3 regions of the Anaerobacillus sp. ABA4_114 genome follow, and region 1 is predicted to be linked to each of the others. Evidence: riboswitches for the same ligand, from Rfam matches in the RefSeq annotation. Region 1 holds a riboswitch; each other region holds the start of a gene.
What was found. Region 1 has a riboswitch for cyclic di-GMP ahead of ACXAEY_RS10360 (anti-repressor SinI family protein). Riboswitches for the same ligand answer to the same signal wherever they lie in the genome.
Positions count from the first base shown of each region.

Region 2: linked by a shared signal. The riboswitch ahead of ACXAEY_RS21680 (hypothetical protein) and the one ahead of ACXAEY_RS10360 (anti-repressor SinI family protein) in region 1 are both predicted to bind cyclic di-GMP.
Region 3: linked by a shared signal. The riboswitch ahead of sinI (DNA-binding anti-repressor SinI) and the one ahead of ACXAEY_RS10360 (anti-repressor SinI family protein) in region 1 are both predicted to bind cyclic di-GMP.

Region 1 covers NZ_JBSWUM010000001.1:2,059,817-2,065,487, reverse strand. The annotation lists gene ACXAEY_RS10385 (Crp/Fnr family transcriptional regulator) at 90-779, opposite strand; gene ACXAEY_RS10380 (glutaredoxin family protein) at 889-1,131, shown strand; gene ACXAEY_RS10375 (SGNH/GDSL hydrolase family protein) at 1,175-1,789, shown strand; gene ACXAEY_RS10370 (thioredoxin family protein) at 1,872-2,186, shown strand; gene ACXAEY_RS10365 (hypothetical protein) at 2,222-2,452, opposite strand; cyclic di-GMP riboswitch class I at 2,663-2,753, shown strand; gene ACXAEY_RS10360 (anti-repressor SinI family protein) at 2,780-2,941, shown strand; gene ACXAEY_RS10355 (glycine--tRNA ligase) at 3,323-4,705, shown strand; gene ACXAEY_RS10350 (HAD-IA family hydrolase) at 4,764-5,330, shown strand; gene ACXAEY_RS10345 (MFS transporter) at 5,363-5,671, shown strand, end outside.
Region 2 covers NZ_JBSWUM010000002.1:60,686-66,356, reverse strand. The annotation lists gene ACXAEY_RS21685 (lysophospholipid acyltransferase family protein) at 1-567, shown strand, start outside; gene ACXAEY_RS21680 (hypothetical protein) at 592-1,044, opposite strand; cyclic di-GMP riboswitch class II at 1,059-1,142, opposite strand; gene ACXAEY_RS21675 (hypothetical protein) at 1,353-1,718, opposite strand; gene ACXAEY_RS21670 (hypothetical protein) at 1,711-1,986, opposite strand; gene ACXAEY_RS21665 (hypothetical protein) at 2,005-2,982, opposite strand; gene ACXAEY_RS21660 (hypothetical protein) at 3,155-3,451, shown strand; gene ACXAEY_RS21655 (murein hydrolase activator EnvC family protein) at 3,563-4,846, shown strand; gene ACXAEY_RS21650 (YfbR-like 5'-deoxynucleotidase) at 4,895-5,671, opposite strand, start outside.
Region 3 covers NZ_JBSWUM010000001.1:360,049-365,719, reverse strand. The annotation lists gene ACXAEY_RS01880 (alpha amylase N-terminal ig-like domain-containing protein) at 1-2,172, opposite strand, end outside; gene gloA2 (SMU1112c/YaeR family gloxylase I-like metalloprotein) at 2,344-2,730, opposite strand; gene ACXAEY_RS01870 (SDR family oxidoreductase) at 2,780-3,547, opposite strand; cyclic di-GMP riboswitch class I at 3,761-3,857, shown strand; gene sinI (DNA-binding anti-repressor SinI) at 3,879-4,016, shown strand; gene ACXAEY_RS01860 (helix-turn-helix domain-containing protein) at 4,117-4,452, shown strand; gene ACXAEY_RS01855 (DUF5658 family protein) at 4,499-4,816, opposite strand; gene ACXAEY_RS01850 (hypothetical protein) at 4,813-5,076, opposite strand; gene ACXAEY_RS01845 (anti-repressor SinI family protein) at 5,089-5,211, opposite strand; gene ACXAEY_RS01840 (helix-turn-helix domain-containing protein) at 5,501-5,671, shown strand, end outside.

The sequences.
Region 1 (5,671 bases):
TGATTCGATTTGTATTTTATAGAGTATCATTATGACTAAAAAAGCTGTCGAGGATTCCTCGGCAGCTTAAGTTTGTAGATTTCTGATCTTTACTCTCCATTTTCACTTAAATAATTGTTAGCTTTTTCAGCATGTATGGCGAAAGTTAACGGGTTCTTCTTTATGTATCCAGCTTTTTTCAAGTCTCCTATTGTGGCACTGACAGTTTCTCTAGTAGAACCGATCATCGTAGCCATGTCGTAATGTGTAAGCTTGATCTCGATCGTTTGCCATTCGTTCTTACGCTTTCCAAATTTCTCACTAAGTTTTAATAGTAAAGACAACACCCGATATTTTACACTTCTGAGTGCAATGTTTTCACTCATTTCATAAATTTCTTTTAAGCGTGAAGACAGTATTTCAATGAATTTTATGGCGAGCTTGGGGTTTTCTGAGAGCAAAGTTTCAAATTGTTCTTTTCCGATAATACATAAATAAACGTCTGTCATCGCTTCAACATAAACAGAATCATCACTTAGTGAGAAACTAGAGGTTTCTCCAAAAATGTTGCCATCTCCAAGAATATCGACCGTTAATTGTTTTCCGCTATCATTGGAGCGATACAAACGTACATTTCCTTGTTTCAATAAAAATAACGCTTTCATCGGCTTTGTAGGTCCTACGATGATGGTTCCTTTTTTAACTGGCTTCATATCGCTAACACGATCGATCTGTACTAAATCATTCATTTCCATTTCATCAAATAAGTTTATCTGGGAAAGCATCGTCAATTTATCCATAAGATCACCTTCAGTTCTTAAATCAAGTAATTTTCACGAGTAAGATAGCTTACATTATCATAAATCGTATACCGTTATACTCTAATTGTTAGGAGGGTACTTGTCTAACATGGAACATATTCGATTATACACGATAACAAGTTGCATTGAATGTGAGAAAACAAAAAGACTCCTTAAGCAGTCAGGTATTTCCTTTGATGAAGTGAATGTCCTTGAACAGCCAGAAAGACAAGAAGATCTCTATCAATTGGCCGGAGAATTCCTTGTACCGCTGCTTGTCTATAACAATAAAGTGTGCTCTGAGTTCACTTTAATACAGAATCACTCGAATGTTGAGATGAACTTTTTATAGGTGCGATGAATATAGTAAATCATCTTTGGAAAGAGGTGATGGTTTGTCGCATCTTCTTTATTCGGCTATTGGAGATTCTATTACATTAGGTACAGGCACAATCCTTTTTTCACCGACTTTTCCAGATTACTATCGTTCGGCTATCTTTGATAAGTTAGAAGAAAATGTTCTCCTAACAAAATATGCAAGAAATGGAGCAACTACTCGCGACGTTAGAGACTGGCTAGAGCAATCGTTACCGATCGAACATGCCAATGTTATTACGATTACGGCCGGTGGAAATGATTTGATCGATGCAGCTGAAGAGTTTGCTATAAATAAGGAAGAAGCTGTTTTCCAGAAAGCGCTCGAAGAATGCTGTACAAACATGAATTGGATTGTAAGCCACCTATCGATGACAGTAAAGAAGCCTGCTATGATTCGAATCGTTAATTTGTATAATCCTTATCCCCATCTTTCATTCGCAAAAGATTGGGTCAATCGATTTAATCAAAATCTAGTAACATGTACAAAGAATAATGATGTAAAAGTGGCAGATGCTTATCGTTTGTTTGAGGGCAATGAAGAACGGCTTTTGTCCTTTGATGGCATACACCCTAATGAATGTGGCCACATGGTTATTTCTGAAGCACTCGTTAACACTGGTATCTCTTTATAGAAAACTGTAATCACAATTACAGACAAATGATCTCATTGTAAGTTATACTAGCCTATAGTAACGAGTAAAGGAGAAGATTTACATGCAACAAATCGAATCAAAACAATCTTATGATAATCTAATCAATGATTCTAAAGTGACGATATTAAAATACGAAGCGAATTGGTGCCCGGACTGTAAACGCCTTGACTTATTTATCGACGATATCATCAAAGAACATAGCGATAAACAATGGGCACAAATTGATATTGAGCAATTCCCTGAAATAACAGAGGAAAATGAAGTGATGGGTATTCCAAGTCTCCTCGTTTATAAAGATGGAAAAAAAGTTGGGCATCTTCATAGTGCCAACACAAAGAATCCAGATCAAGTAAAAGATTACTTATCTGACTTTTAATAAACAGCCTGTCGAGGCAATCTCGACGGGCTGTTTTAATTTTTTGTCAAGATATACTCGACCGTTCCGTCCTGTAATGAATGTACATGTGATATGACATAACCGATGCTGAGGTATGTCGATAATGCTTCACTGCAAAGATGACTTACAGGTTCTGTAGGTGCATGGAGACTAGGATAAAATCCTACAACTTTGTTTAAGGGAGTACACCTTAGTAAAACGACGTGAGTGCCTTGCCATGCGGTTCCAATCTGATTTCGTTCCATTCGATTCCCTCCCTGATCAAGCTTTAGCAAGATCATACATGATTAGTTTATGATGCAGAAGATAAAGTGTTAGAATCGATACAAAATATATTGAATTATTGCTAAAATATAGTATAATTGTATAAACTATTAAACTTTCTCAATTTTTAGTCCCGTTTTACTATTGATTTAGCACTGCCGTTACATTGTAGTGCGTGTCTGTTCTAACTCTCCAGAAAAAGGCAAACCATTCTAAAGAATGGGACGCAAAGACACAGGTCTAATGTTGAGAACATTCAACGATGACGGCTGGTCCTCCTGGAAATATCAAAGGAGGAGAGGGTGGCCATGATTAAAACCAGGCCAGAACAAGCACTTGATCAAGAGTGGGTAATGCTGATGAAAGTTGCACGAGAAATCGGGTTGAAGAAAGATGAAATCCGAGCATTTCTCGACCGCAAAAAAGATCCAACACCTGTGCGTATACAAAAACGGAGGGCTATCGATTGATAGCTCTTTTTTTAGAAGTAAAGAATCTGATGTGTGTAAACAGTTAGGCAAGTGGGTAGTCTATGAATACTGAGTAGATTGCGCTTGACTTTCAGTAAAACTTTTTTGTATCATATGTGATATCAATTACATATATAAGCTAACAACTGTGAAGGACAGATAGTAGCTAGGTAACCCTTTTTATAGAGATTCGGGGACGGTGGAAGCCCGAAAAAGGTCTAGTGAAACGGCGGTCTGGAGTTGATACCGTAAAGTGGATGTGTTCTTTCACATCAACTGGGGTGGAACCGCGGGTGCATACGCTCTCGTCCCCGGACAAATTTTTGTCCGAGGGCGGGAGCTTTTTATGTTGTTAGACAATGATAAGAAGGAGAGATTTAAATGAGTATTTCGATGGAACAAATCGTTGCCATTTCAAAGCACAGAGGATTTATTTTCGCTGGTTCCGATATTTACGGAGGTTTAGCGAACACTTGGGATTACGGTCCATTAGGTGTAGAACTTAAAAACAACATCAAAGCAGCGTGGTGGAAGAAGTTCGTACAGGAGTCTCCTCACAATAGCGGACTGGATGCGGCAATCTTGATGAACCCTAAGACTTGGGTTGCATCTGGTCACCTAGGAAATTTCAACGACCCGTTGATTGATTGTAAGAGCTGTAAAACACGTCATCGTGCAGATAAGCTGATTGAAGATGCACTTTCTGAAGAAGGCAACGAAATGATTGCTGATGGATTATCGTTTGAAGAGATGGAGCGGTTGATTGAAAATCATAACATTAAGTGCCCAGAGTGTGACAGTCAAGACTTTACAGAGATTCGTCAATTTGACCTCATGTTTAAAACACAGCAAGGGGTAACGACTTCAAGTACAAGCGACATTTATCTTCGCCCTGAAACAGCACAAGGTATTTTCGTGAACTTTAAAAACGTGCAGCGTTCGATGAGAAAGAAAGTGCCTTTCGGAATTGCACAAGTCGGAAAAAGCTTTAGAAATGAGATTACACCTGGTAACTTTACATTCCGTACGCGTGAATTTGAGCAAATGGAGTTAGAATTCTTCTGCAAACCTGGAGATGAACTAGAATGGCACCAGTATTGGAAAGATTACTGTAAGAACTGGCTATTGAATCTTGGCGTTGATCAAGATAATATCCGCCTTCGTGAGCACGCTGAAGATGAGCTCTCTCATTATAGTAATGCGACTACTGATATCGAGTACAAATTCCCATTCGGTTGGGGTGAACTATGGGGAGTTGCTTCAAGAACAGATTATGACTTGAAAAAGCACATGGAACATTCGAACGAAGACTTTACGTACCACGATCAGCAAACAGGCGAGCGCTATGTTCCTTATTGCATCGAACCATCATTAGGGGCAGACCGCGTTACACTAGCATTCTTAATCGAAGCGTACGAAGAGCAAGAATTAGAAGATGGCACGTCTCGTAGTGTCATGCATTTCCATCCTGCTTTAGCACCGTTTAAAGCAGCAGTATTGCCACTTTCAAAGAAATTATCGGATGAAGCTAGGGAAGTTCATGCTGAACTTGCGAAGTATTTCATGGTGGATTACGATGAAGCTGGATCGATCGGTAAACGTTACCGCAGACACGATGAAGTAGGTACACCATTTGCGATTACGTTCGATTTTGATTCCCTTGAAGATAAGCAAGTAACTGTACGAGACCGAGATACAATGGAACAACAAAGAATGCCAATCTCTGAACTAAAGAACTTTTTAGAGGAAAAAACTCAGTTTTAATGAAAGAGCCGCTCGATCGAGCGGCTTTTCTTTAGGATTAACGTAAAGGAGTGAAGTCGTGAAGATTTTATGGGATTTTGATGGCACGTTATTCGATACGTATCCAGCTTTTGTTAGTATTATGAAACGGTTTGTTCCTGAACATGTTTCAAATGAAGAGATATTGAAAGAGTTAAAAGTTTCATTTCGACATGCCACAAATGTATTTGGATTAACAATGGAACAAGTTGAAGAATTTAGAGTGTTAGATAACGCCCTTTCTCCTGGTAAGAAGCCTCCTTTTGAAGGTGTTATGGAAATTCTGAACAAATCAGACCTTAATGTCATCATGACTCACAAACCAAGGGAAGAAGTCATCACCATTCTTCAGCATTTTAATATGGAACATCTTTTTGCCGATCTGGTAGCAGGTGATGATGGATATCCAAGAAAACCAGACGCAGCTTCTTATCGCTATTTACATAACAAGCATGAATTAGATCTAGCTGTGGGTGACCGTTTATTAGATATCATACCAGCAAAAGAAGTTGGGATGAAAACATGTTTATTTCAAAATACTGCAGATGGAGCAGACTTTTACGTTGAAGATTACAAACATCTCAAGCAATTATTGTGGTCTGAGTAGACCAAATATTGTTCTCAAGGGAGTGGACCATGATGGGTAAGCAACAACGTTTTCTCCTTCTAACATTCCTCCTAGGAGTATTCTTAGGCGCATTAGATTCAGGTGTGATTTCACCTGCTTTAACCACATTGGTTAAAGAACTCGATATCGATTTGAAATTTACTGTATGGGTCGTTACGATCTACACCCTTGTTTACGCAGTCAGTATGCCGATTATCGGAAAACTGGCAGATCTTTATGGTAGGAAGCGAATATTCCTTGTTGGTATATTCCTGTTAGCTCTCGGTTCTCTTATTGCCGGTATAAGTGGGTCACTTCTACAGCTTTTAACAGGAAGAGCG
Region 2 (5,671 bases), on a different contig from region 1:
ATATTGTACGCGTTATACAGGACCTTATTTAGAATAGAATATACAGGACTTGAAAACATCCCAAAAAATAATCGTTATATTATGTGCCCGAATCATATTAGTAATTATGACCCCCCAGGTGTTGTGCTGTTACTAAAACACCGCATTTACTTCATGGCAAAGTCCGAAGCTTTTAACACATTTTCAGCACCAATATTAAAATACTTTGGAGCATATTCTGTTAATAGAAGTACAAAGGACAGAAAAGCCCTCACTACAACTATGAAACTCTTACGTGATGGGAAACCGATCTGTATTTTTCCAGAAGGAACTCGAAGTAAAACCGGTGTGTTAGGAGAAGGTAAAAGTGGCGCTGCTACATTCGCACTTAAAACACATACACCCGTCATTCCAGTAGCTATAACTGGGAACTACAGGCTTTTTAATAAGATAAAAGTTACCTATGGGAAGCCAATTATATTAAATAATCCGAATGAGAAAACCACTTCAGAGGTTACTTTACAAGCTACTCAAGAGATCATGTCTTCTATAGAACACCTGATTAAAACAAACCAGAACCATGAGTGACTTATACCCATGGCTCTGGTTTGTTTATTCTCTTATTTTCCGCTGTAATTTTTGTTGAATGACTCTCTCCATTTCTATTTTCGCTTCCTCGATGTTACTATCAGTTTCAATTTCGAACTTCTTCCTTATCTTTTCAAACTCCATTTTAGAGATACCCTCTACCTCTTCTCTTATTTCTTCCTCATATTTATCAAGTTCCGTACGCATTCTATCAATTTCATCTTCCTTAAGTCCTTCAATGTCGTTTATGACTTCTGTCGATTTATCGTCTACAAATTTTGATATTCCCTCAACAGAATCTTTATGGACTTGTTCCGCCTCTTTTTTCGCTTCATCTTGATAAAAAGAACCTATGTTTGAAAAACCAACTCTTATCAAATTGACTATATTCGTATTTAAAACCGAAGACGCATAGACTTGTGTGCCACCTGCAAAAATAACAAATCCTACAAGTACAATCATTAACTTCTTTTTCATTGTTTACCCCCCCATGTTTAAATGGTCGGTTGCACTACTAGCTCCGCTAACCCCAAGTGCCCAAATAAAGAATTAACTTCTTCGCTTCCATATCTTTTATACGACTAAAACCTCAACTATCTTTCTATTTTTCCTAGTGCATATTTTGTAAAAGTAAGACAACCTATATCATCCGAACAACTATGTAAATAAAATAGGATAATTAGCCCGAATCTTGGACTAACTATCCCATTAATACCTTTATTCATCATAAGCCTTAAACTTCATTTCCTCACATTCATTTATGGACTTGAATCTGCAAGGGGACCTTAATTTACCTCACACTTTGCAATCCCATCTTGATTAGAGTCACCACTTTCCCTATAACCATGGTTTTTTCTAATGATCATTCCTTCCTCTATATCGGAATACCACTTTAAAATTCTATCAATATGAGGGCAATTCTCATCTTGAAAGTCCAATCTTGTTTTTAACTTAATTTCGTTATACCAATGAACCTTTTGGATTTTTCGGTTATAGGTTTTTTCATACGTATTTAGTTGTTTTTGCTTATCTTCTAAGGCATCTTCTATTCCACATCTAATGTCATGTTTCAGTTTAGAAATCTTCCCCTCGTCTTTTCCAAATTCCTCTTCTATGTAATGTGCAAGTCGATCAACAATTTGATTATTCATGATAGTACCCCTTATCTATTTGACCTTTGAAAAAATCACTTTCTTTCTCACGCAAGTGCTTAACCATCGCAACATTATTTTCCTTATGATTCAATTCAATTAGAGTTCTATATAGCTCTTTCATTAATCTAGGGTCGTGTTTCAATCCTCGATAAAGAGTATCGAATAAGTAATAACTCGCTTCTGACGGGTTAAACCCTTTTTCTAAGGAACTTTTAGTCCAATTGTTAACGATACTACTTCTTACGACCTCTCTTGTGACTTTCAAAAGCCCACTCCTTATACATTACTGTATGCTGTGAAGAACAAACTGAGTTCGAAGACGATCATTCACTTCAGCTTGAACTTTTAGCAACCCAATGTCTTTATGATAATAGAAGAATATAATATTATTCCCGTTGGTCTGTTTTACTTTAACCGCATTATTATAAGTTTTAACCCCTGTCTCTACGGTTTCATCAACGGAAACGATTTGATATTCATTTCCTCCAGAACTCCACTTCTCACCGCTTTTAACAGGATACTTTAGTAGCAAATCTCTCGAATTATCATTAACCGATTCAATTAGATTATCTTCAAGCGTTTGACCTTCAATATCTATTAAATAAAGCCCTTCCTCATTTGAAAGATATACATTTGTACCGCTCATTGTGTTTTCTGATTGTGCAAACCCATTATCATCGAAGTATACAAAAGCTTCTGTCATAACCACTTCTTCGTTACTAGGTCCAGCATACATCAATCTTTGTTCTCCTTTTGGTAAATACGTACCTGAAATTACTTTCTCTTCATCATTTACCATAAAAGAAGAATTGGTTGTTAGGAGTTCTTTTTTATACGAATAACCTTCACCATCATGATCCTTCAGCAACAACTCTACTTTTACATCATGCTTACCTTTAGTTTTTACGGCGAAAGCACTCCCCCAAGTGATTTTCTCCATAGGCTGGAGCACTCTTCTCTTATCCTCGTTCACGGTCTTTGTGTATACTTCTTCTCCCTTTTCATCAACCACTCTAATGTTTAATAACCTGTAATTAGCGTAATGAAGCGGGACAGCACTGTCATTCTTATTCTCTAGATTAATATCAAGATAAACTTTGCCATCCTCATGTATCACTTCTGTCCCCAGAGAAAACCCATCATAAATATGAGTCCCTTCTTTTACTTCTATCTCCTGTTCAGGTATTTCATTTTTATCACTTGCACAAGCCGACATAGCAATTAAAACGCCAGCAATAGAACCAATTAATACTTTTTTCAATAGTCTCACCACCCGACATTTTATTCCGAATATAAATTGTAAGCCCTTCTTATGAGTAAGAAACACTTGCATGCTAATTTTCAACCTATCAATCACAGCAAATAATTTATATGTTTTCTTTACATATTTACTCTTTTTATTATGTTAGGCGCACAGAAAGCGAGGGGGTTTAATGAGATTACTTATCGAAAATGACAAAAATACCTTACTTCAGTTTGTCTTCAACTACCTTTCTCAGACGTTAGATGGGAAGTATGCAGATGTAATAATTAACGGCAAAAAAACTTCTGGAACGATTGGTAGTTTAGAGCTAGAAGAAGATCAAGACCGCTTTTTGACTATATCAGTTGACGGAGAAACAATTGTTATACCGCTATTAGATGAAACGAAATCTATGTTCGGAAAAGAGTTGTTCCAATTCGAAACAAAAAATCACACCACTATTATTGAAGTGAAAAAGAAAAAGTAAGAACTTGCTAAACTAGTCTATTCGGCTAGTTTTTTCTTTTGCAAAAAGGGTTTTAAGACATCTATCCAAAGTGATGTTTAACACTTTTCATACCATTGGAGGTAGAAGACATTGAACAAAAACAAGAAAATGATCATGCTATCAGCTCTTTCTCTGAGCCTATTGATCCCACAGAATACAACCTTTGCAGAAGGAACTATAAACGAATATAATCAACAGATTGATGAATTAAAAGACAAAGTTTCTACCAATCAAAATAACAAGGAAGAGCTAGAAAAAGAGTTACACCACGTTCACAACAATATTGCTGAAGTGGAAAGCGAACTCAAAGAAATAAAAGCAAAAATAGCTGATACAGACAAACGCATTAAAGATTCAGAAGCTAAAATTAATGCTACAAAAAAGGAAATCGATTCTAAAGTTGAAGAAATTAACGATACTGAAGAAGAACTCAAACAAAAGAAAGACACATTAAGCCAAAACCTTCGTGCGATGTATAAACGAGGGGAAGTAAGCATGATGGAAATGATCTTCAAATCAGACGGGTTAGAAGATCTTGTATACAGAGTAAAAGTGATGAAGGATATTACTAGAGCAAACGACCGATTATACGAAGAAGTTAAGGAAAAAGCCGCTCTACTTAAAGAACAAAAAGCTGAATTGGATAAAAAACAGGAGATACAAAAGCAACAAAAATCAAAACTTGACGACTTGAAAACTACTCAAATTGAGCAGAGAAAGAAACAAGACGCATTATTAGCACAGCATAAGGAAAAAGAAAAAGAAGTTCTTGAACACATTAAAGAAGAAGAAGCAGCAGAACAGGCTCTTATGGGACAAATCGCGTCTATTATCGCCGAGAGAGAAGCAGAGAAAAAGCGGATAGAAGAAGAAAAGAAAAAACAAGAAAGCGCGAATAATGAATCTGGTAGTAACGGGGAAAATGAACCGCAAATAGAAGAAGCACCTGGCGATGGGAAAATATCTCATCCGATGAGAAGCGGCACTTATACCTTCACTTCACCGTATGGATATAGAATACATCCCGTATACGGGACTAAAAGACTACATAATGGAATGGATTTCGCAGCTCCTAGAGGAACTCCAATGTATTCAATAGCCGACGGGAGGGTATTATTCGCTCGATCAGCGAATGGTTATGGAAATTGGATTGTTATTGAGCACGAGAAGCTAGGACTTTATAGTATCTATGGACATATGTACGCCAATGAAATGTACGTTTCTCAAGGACAACGAGTTAGCAGAGGACAACATATAGCCGGAGTGGGTTCAGCAGGAACATCAACCGGTAATCACCTTCACTTCTCATTAGCTAATGGGTTTAATGGGTCGCAATTCACCTATGTAAACCCCGCAAGTTATATAGGCTACTAAATTGGATTACTAAAAAACCGATCGAGTTAAATTCGATCGGTTTTTTCTTTATATCATTTTCATTAACATTTGATTATCAAAATCGTGTAGAGGAAAAGCCAAAAAGAACATTACAGCAGGTACTTTCCCGAATCGTGCCTGCGCTTTCATCAATTCTTCTCTATACTTAATTTCATAATGCCAACCATTCGTCCTTCGCTCGATATTACATTTCAATAGAGCATCAAGCTTATCGCACATGTTTACCATCATTCCATTATAATCATCACTCTTAGCATTTACCATGTGGTCAGTTATCCCTTTTCTTAATACTTCCGGTAACTGTTCCCCCATTTTTATAGCAACTTTTTGTTCGTAGACTTCAAATGCTTTCTTTCTTTCAGGCGTTGAATGTTTAACCGGTCCCAACACATCCCCTGTCCACTCTTCTGGAACGTCATGTACCAAAACTTTAGACAACCCAGTTACCATATGCAGCTCGTCCGCTCTGTCATCGCTGACCTCATACTTACTAATCAACGTAAGCCACACGTACAACGCTGAGGTTCGATATAGATGGACGCTATCCTCATCTTCAACACTGTTGTGGTTCCCTGTCCATCTTTCTACACGATCAAGCATCAGAATACTAAACAGGAAGTTATAAAAGTCTCCTTCCTCATCTACCTGTTCCATCATCCAACGCACTGAAGGGAGATCATGATTTCTTAATTTATTTGACAACTCTTCATACTTATCTTTAAAAACGTAGTTTGAACCGAATTCAACTTCTCTCTTGCAGAATAACATGGCATCGAATTTCCCCATCGCATCTACCATTTTTCC
Region 3 (5,671 bases), 1.7 Mb from region 1:
TGAATCGTCGTCATACATGATGTAATCCGAGAATTTCTGGTTGTTAAGTTCACTCGCATAATCGACGGCATCGCCCTCGATGCTTTTAATTTCAGGAAGCGAGTCATAACCCCACCACGCCTGATAATCGTAGCGTTCGTTTCCGTTCTCATCCGTCACGATTTCATTTTTAATATTAAACCAGTTGTGAAAACCATATTCATCATTGAATGTCTGGCCTTCTTCTTCAAGCTGTTTACGTGCTTCTTTTTTCGCATCTTCTTCAGACAGTCCCTTATCATTCATAAGATCATAGATTAGAGACCAATACTCGTACGCGCCAACAACGTCATATTTTCCGTAACGATCAAAATAGATCGAATCATCACCTACGTGGTTAAACACCCCGTCCATGATCAGATGCATGTCGCGCTTCTCAAGCTCTTTTGTGAATGCCTCAAATTCTTCAGGTGTACCGAACAATGGGTCGATATCCTTCCAATCCGTTGCATCGTATTTATGGTTCGATGCAGCTTCTGCGATCGGATTGAGGTAAATCGTATTAACACCTAACGATTCGATGTAATCTAGCTTTTCATGAATCCCTTTCACGTCACCGCCAAAGAAATCATTGCTCCAGATTCCATCTCCTTCATATCCAGAACGATCAGCTAACCTCGGATTATCAGGTAGCTCATCCCATTCTTTATGTTCGATCGGCTCATCACCACGTGCATATTTCTTTGCATCATCGTTCTTCTCATTTCCGTTATAAAAACGATCAGGGAAAATTTGATATACGACTGCTTCCTTCATCCAATCAGGCGTTTTGAAGCCAGGGTCAAACACAGTTAGTTGATACAGTTCTGCGTTTGCATCGGTCGCTTTTCCTTTCGATCCCTGCTGTGTATCTTCACCATACTCAGCTTTTGCCGCACCATCACGTACAATAAACTTGTAGCCATAAAGACCTTTGACTTCTGGCTTTACGTCTGCCTCAAAAAAGTCCATTCCGTCAGAAGTCGCCGCTTTTTCCATCGGAACAAGCTTACTTGTACCCGTATTTTGATTCTTGATATACAATTCTGCTTTTGTTAGATCATCCTTTTTGGCTGAAAGACGAAGCGTAACGGTTTCGCCTTCTTTTACAGCACCAAACGGAGCTCGGTAAGTTTCTTCCCAGGAGTTATGTAGAAGTTTTTCTTTGTTGATCGCTCCATCAGAACCCTCAGGGCTATAATCAGAACTAACATTTTTCGTTTCAGCGTTAAATTGGAACGTGATCGTTGCATCAGCAATTACGTTTAGTGCAACGTTATTCGAAGGATACTCTTCGCCCCAGTCGCTTCCTAACACAACTTTGTATTCATAGTTTCCTTTTGGAACATCTGCAGTGTATGTGTAAATGTTATCGAAATTATCATCGGTGAATAACGCAGTCGATGTTTTGGGACTCCACTCATCTCCAGCATCGATCGCAGGCTGGATAGAACCTACTAATCTCGGTTGTTTTTCATCGGAAATTTTACTGTAAAAAGTGGAATCTGCTATTGCATGCGTGCCATCATGGTAATAGAACGTTACTTTCGATGCTTCAGAAAGCTCTAGCGGAATGTTTCCTCCATCTTTCCCATAGCTCTCCCCCCAAGATTGATTGATCGCAATCTTGTATTCATACTTACCAGCAGGAAGCTCTGCCGTAAATTCATAGAATCCATTCCCTTTGTCTTCCATGATCGTTTCAGATGCATCAGGCTTCCAATCAGCTTCTGCACCTAGCTCATCTTGGAGATCACCGACTAGTGTAACGGTACGTTTCGCATCCGCATCGCCGATTTGAAATTCGCTGTTTTCTCCTCCATTAGAATTGAGAGGATCCTTCATCCATTCACCATCGACGATAAACTTGTACTGGTGCATTCCGTTCGATAGATCATCGACTTTAAGGCTCCAGACATCTCCCTCACCTTTCGTCATCTCAAGAGCGCCGTTTTCCCAATCCGTAAAATCACCAGCGACTTTGACAGACGTCTTGCTACCGTCTCCCTGATAGTTGAACGTTGCGCTCGATCCTTCGATTACCGGACTCGTAAGCGTTGCAGCTTCGACACCCGGCATTGCTCCTGCCAGCAACTGCAACACGAGTACGATTGCTAGCGACAAAGAAAGCCGTTTTCGATTACGCCGTTTCATCGATATCCCCCTTTAATTTAAATCTACAGTTTGTGAAACCGTTTGCACAAAAACGTTAGTGAAATCGATTGCGCAAAGTTGCACAAAAACCATCTCACTAAATAAGCAAACGCTTTCAAACTTATGATGCCACAGGTTTGGCAGGTAATCAACTCCTTTTGGTTAAATGTGCTAATTTTCATACATTTCGATAGGTAATTCGTCTGGATCTTGAAAAAAGGTGAACCGCTTCCCTGTTAACTCGTCTACTCTAATTTCTTCAACGCTAGTGACACCTTTCCTTCTAAGCTCCTGTGCAGCCCATTCGATGTCGTCCACTTCAAATGCAATATGCCGAAGTCCACGTGCTTCCGGATAGCTTGGGCGCAGAGGAGCGGAATTGAAGGAGAACAGTTCGATTCGCGTATGCTCTCCAACCGCTAGATCAAGTTTGTATGACTCTCTTTCGTTCCGGTACGTTTCTTCTAATACCGTTAATCCCAGTACATTCACATAAAAATCTTTCGAGCGTTGATAATCTGAACATATGATGGCAACATGGTGTACCTTTTTAAACATCTTCGATCACCTCTATACTAACTTAGCGACGGTTCGTTCTTACGTCAAGCTACAGAAGTGACTCCGCTCCATCAACGTACATCGCTGTTCCCGTCACATGACTGGATGCATCTGAAATGAGAAAATAAACGACATCAGCGACTTGTTCAGGCTTTCCTGCTTTTTCTTCTAACGGGTGGCTACCTTCTGGATACTCTACAGGTATTTCAATTTCTTTAACACTTTCCTTTTGATCCGTATTTTCATCGATATTGGTTTCGATCGCTCCAGGACAAATCGCGTTCACTCTTATGTTATAGTTCGCTAGTTCAAGCGCAGCCATCTTCATAAACGCAACTTGCCCTGCCTTCGATGTGCTGTATGCAGACATCCCGAAGTTCGAGAACGTTCGATTTCCATTGATCGAACTTGTGATGACCATACTCCCTCCGTGCTTCTTCATATATGGAACAGTATGCTTCACCATGAGAAACGTACTTCTCAAATTCGTTTGAATCGTTTGATCCCAATTGTCTACACTCATTTCTTCAATCGGTTGAAGCGTCCCGTTGATTCCAGCATTGTTAAAGAGATAATCGATCGCACCTGTTTTTTCGCTTACTTCTTGAAGCTTACTGACAACCTGGTCTTCATCAGACACATCGACTTCATATGCGAACGCCTCACCGCCTAGGGAGATGATCTCCTCTTTTACTTCTTCTACACGACTTTCTTCTACATCGAACAAACAAACTGTGATGCCTTCCTTTGCGAACCGCTTTGCAGCTGCTGCTCCAATACCAGATCCGCCACCTGTAATCACCGCAATTTTCTTCATGAATTTCCCTCCTCGTCTTCCTTCTATACCCATTCTTTCGGTGGGTCAGTCTAAAAAAATAACCGGCATCCTTTACGTTTCACTGTAACTATTTATGAAATGACAAAAAAAGTTGTTATAGCTTTCAAAAAACAACAAATTTCTTACCATTTTCGGACTATGATAGATGTATAACATCATTCGTTTACATAGGTCTAAAGTATCAGGTATCCTCCAGCAAAAAGGCACCCTACTTTGAAAGAAGTAGATCGCAAAGTTATCAGATCTAAGGGAGGCGTAAGATGTTTCCTAAGATGGCTGAACTACCTGGGAACATAGAGGAGGAGTGAGGATGGAAACAAGTGAAAAAGTGAGGCTCGATGAGGAATGGGTATTTCTAATTCTTACTGCGAAGGAATTAGGATTATCAGTGGAAGAGGTGAAAGCGTTTATTAAAAAGGAGGAAATAGTCAGGGATTCGAAGGAATGAGTGGAGGGCGATTAACGCTTTTGTTCTATTTACGGAACATACCCATACTGATATAATATTTAGTAACTGAGTATGATGTTGACGTATGGGAGGGTAAGACATGATAGGAGAGCAAGTAAAGAAGTATCGATTACGTAAAGGCCTCTCACTTTCAGAATTAGCTGAACGCGCTAGTGTAGCAAAATCCTATTTGAGTTCAATCGAACGAAACATACAATCTAACCCTTCTATTCAATTTTTGGAGAAGATTTCAGGAGTATTAGATGTTTCCGTAGAGGTACTTCTTCAAGGAGATAACCTCATCCATCAAAGCGAGTTGGATTCAGAGTGGAAAAAGCTTGTTAAAGAAGCGATGAATTCGGGAGTTAGTAAAGAACAATTCAAAGAATTTCTAGAGTTTAACAAGTGGCGTGCAAAGCAAGGAAGCGACAAATAATCGATCTGACACGGGAGCCTTAGGTGAAGGCTCTTTTTATTATGATTTACAGTAAAAAGAGCCAGTAGGCATGATAGAGTAATATCGCAGTATAAAGAACAATTGCGACGTTCAACAGCCATCTTATTAACCGCGTTTGAAAGTCATTCTTTATGCTTCCCATAAACACAAGTAAGATCGACAGTATGATCTTAAAACATAGAAAGACAGATGGATGGATACTAAATAATAGGTTCATCAGTGGATTCGCTTCTTCTATCACGTTGTTCTGTACGCCCCAGTATGTAATGACGCCATCGATGAAATTACAGCATGCCAAATAGTACATGATGGATTGAAGGGAAGACCGTGTATCCCTACTCATTCTGAGTTCGAGGAAATGATCTGATTCTTAATGATTTCACTTAATTCGTTATAAAGTTTCCGCTCGTCCTCAAAAAGCCACCTTCTATTTTCCTCCTGCAATTCGAGCTCCTTAATCTTTTTAAGAATAAAGTCTAAGTCACAGCGCCCTTTGTATTCATCGTTAATATAAAGTTTGCCGATCCTTTCATCGAGTGCAACGACTTTGACTCTCTTCTCTGTGATGTACGATACAAACGTGCGATCTCCAAGCTTGATCATCTAAATTCCCCCTTATTTTTTTGAGGAATTATCGAGGAATTGTCTAATCTCTTCCTTACTTAGCCCTAACTTCTTCGCTTTCGAAATAAGGTTGATCCACTCTAAGTCCAATTTTTCTCCACCATACGCTCTCATTTTCAACCTCCTTACTTTTTTCTCCATAATCCGACATTATAAAGAACGTTTTGTTCTTTATTTAGAATATAACTCTAATATAAGCCTATCAGATCGATTGTAAAAGACTGAAAATTCTTTATTTTATTTGTGTTTATGTGGAAAACCTAGCCTTTTCTAACCTATGCTTTATTTTTCTTATAATTCCATATATTAACGTTTTTAACTTAAGACTTTTGTTCTGTTTACAGAACATGATGTTCTTGATAAAATCGAATTATCAAATACTAACAAAGTTGAGGTATTGGGGATGATAGGTGAAAAGATTAAGCTTTACCGAAATCGCATGGGACTGTCATTAACTGAATTAGCGAAGCGAGCTGGGGTAGCAAAATCATACCTCAGTTCAATCGAGCGCAATCAACAGGCCAACCCCTCCATACAATTCCTCGAAAAAATCGCGGCTGTATTAAAGGTGCCT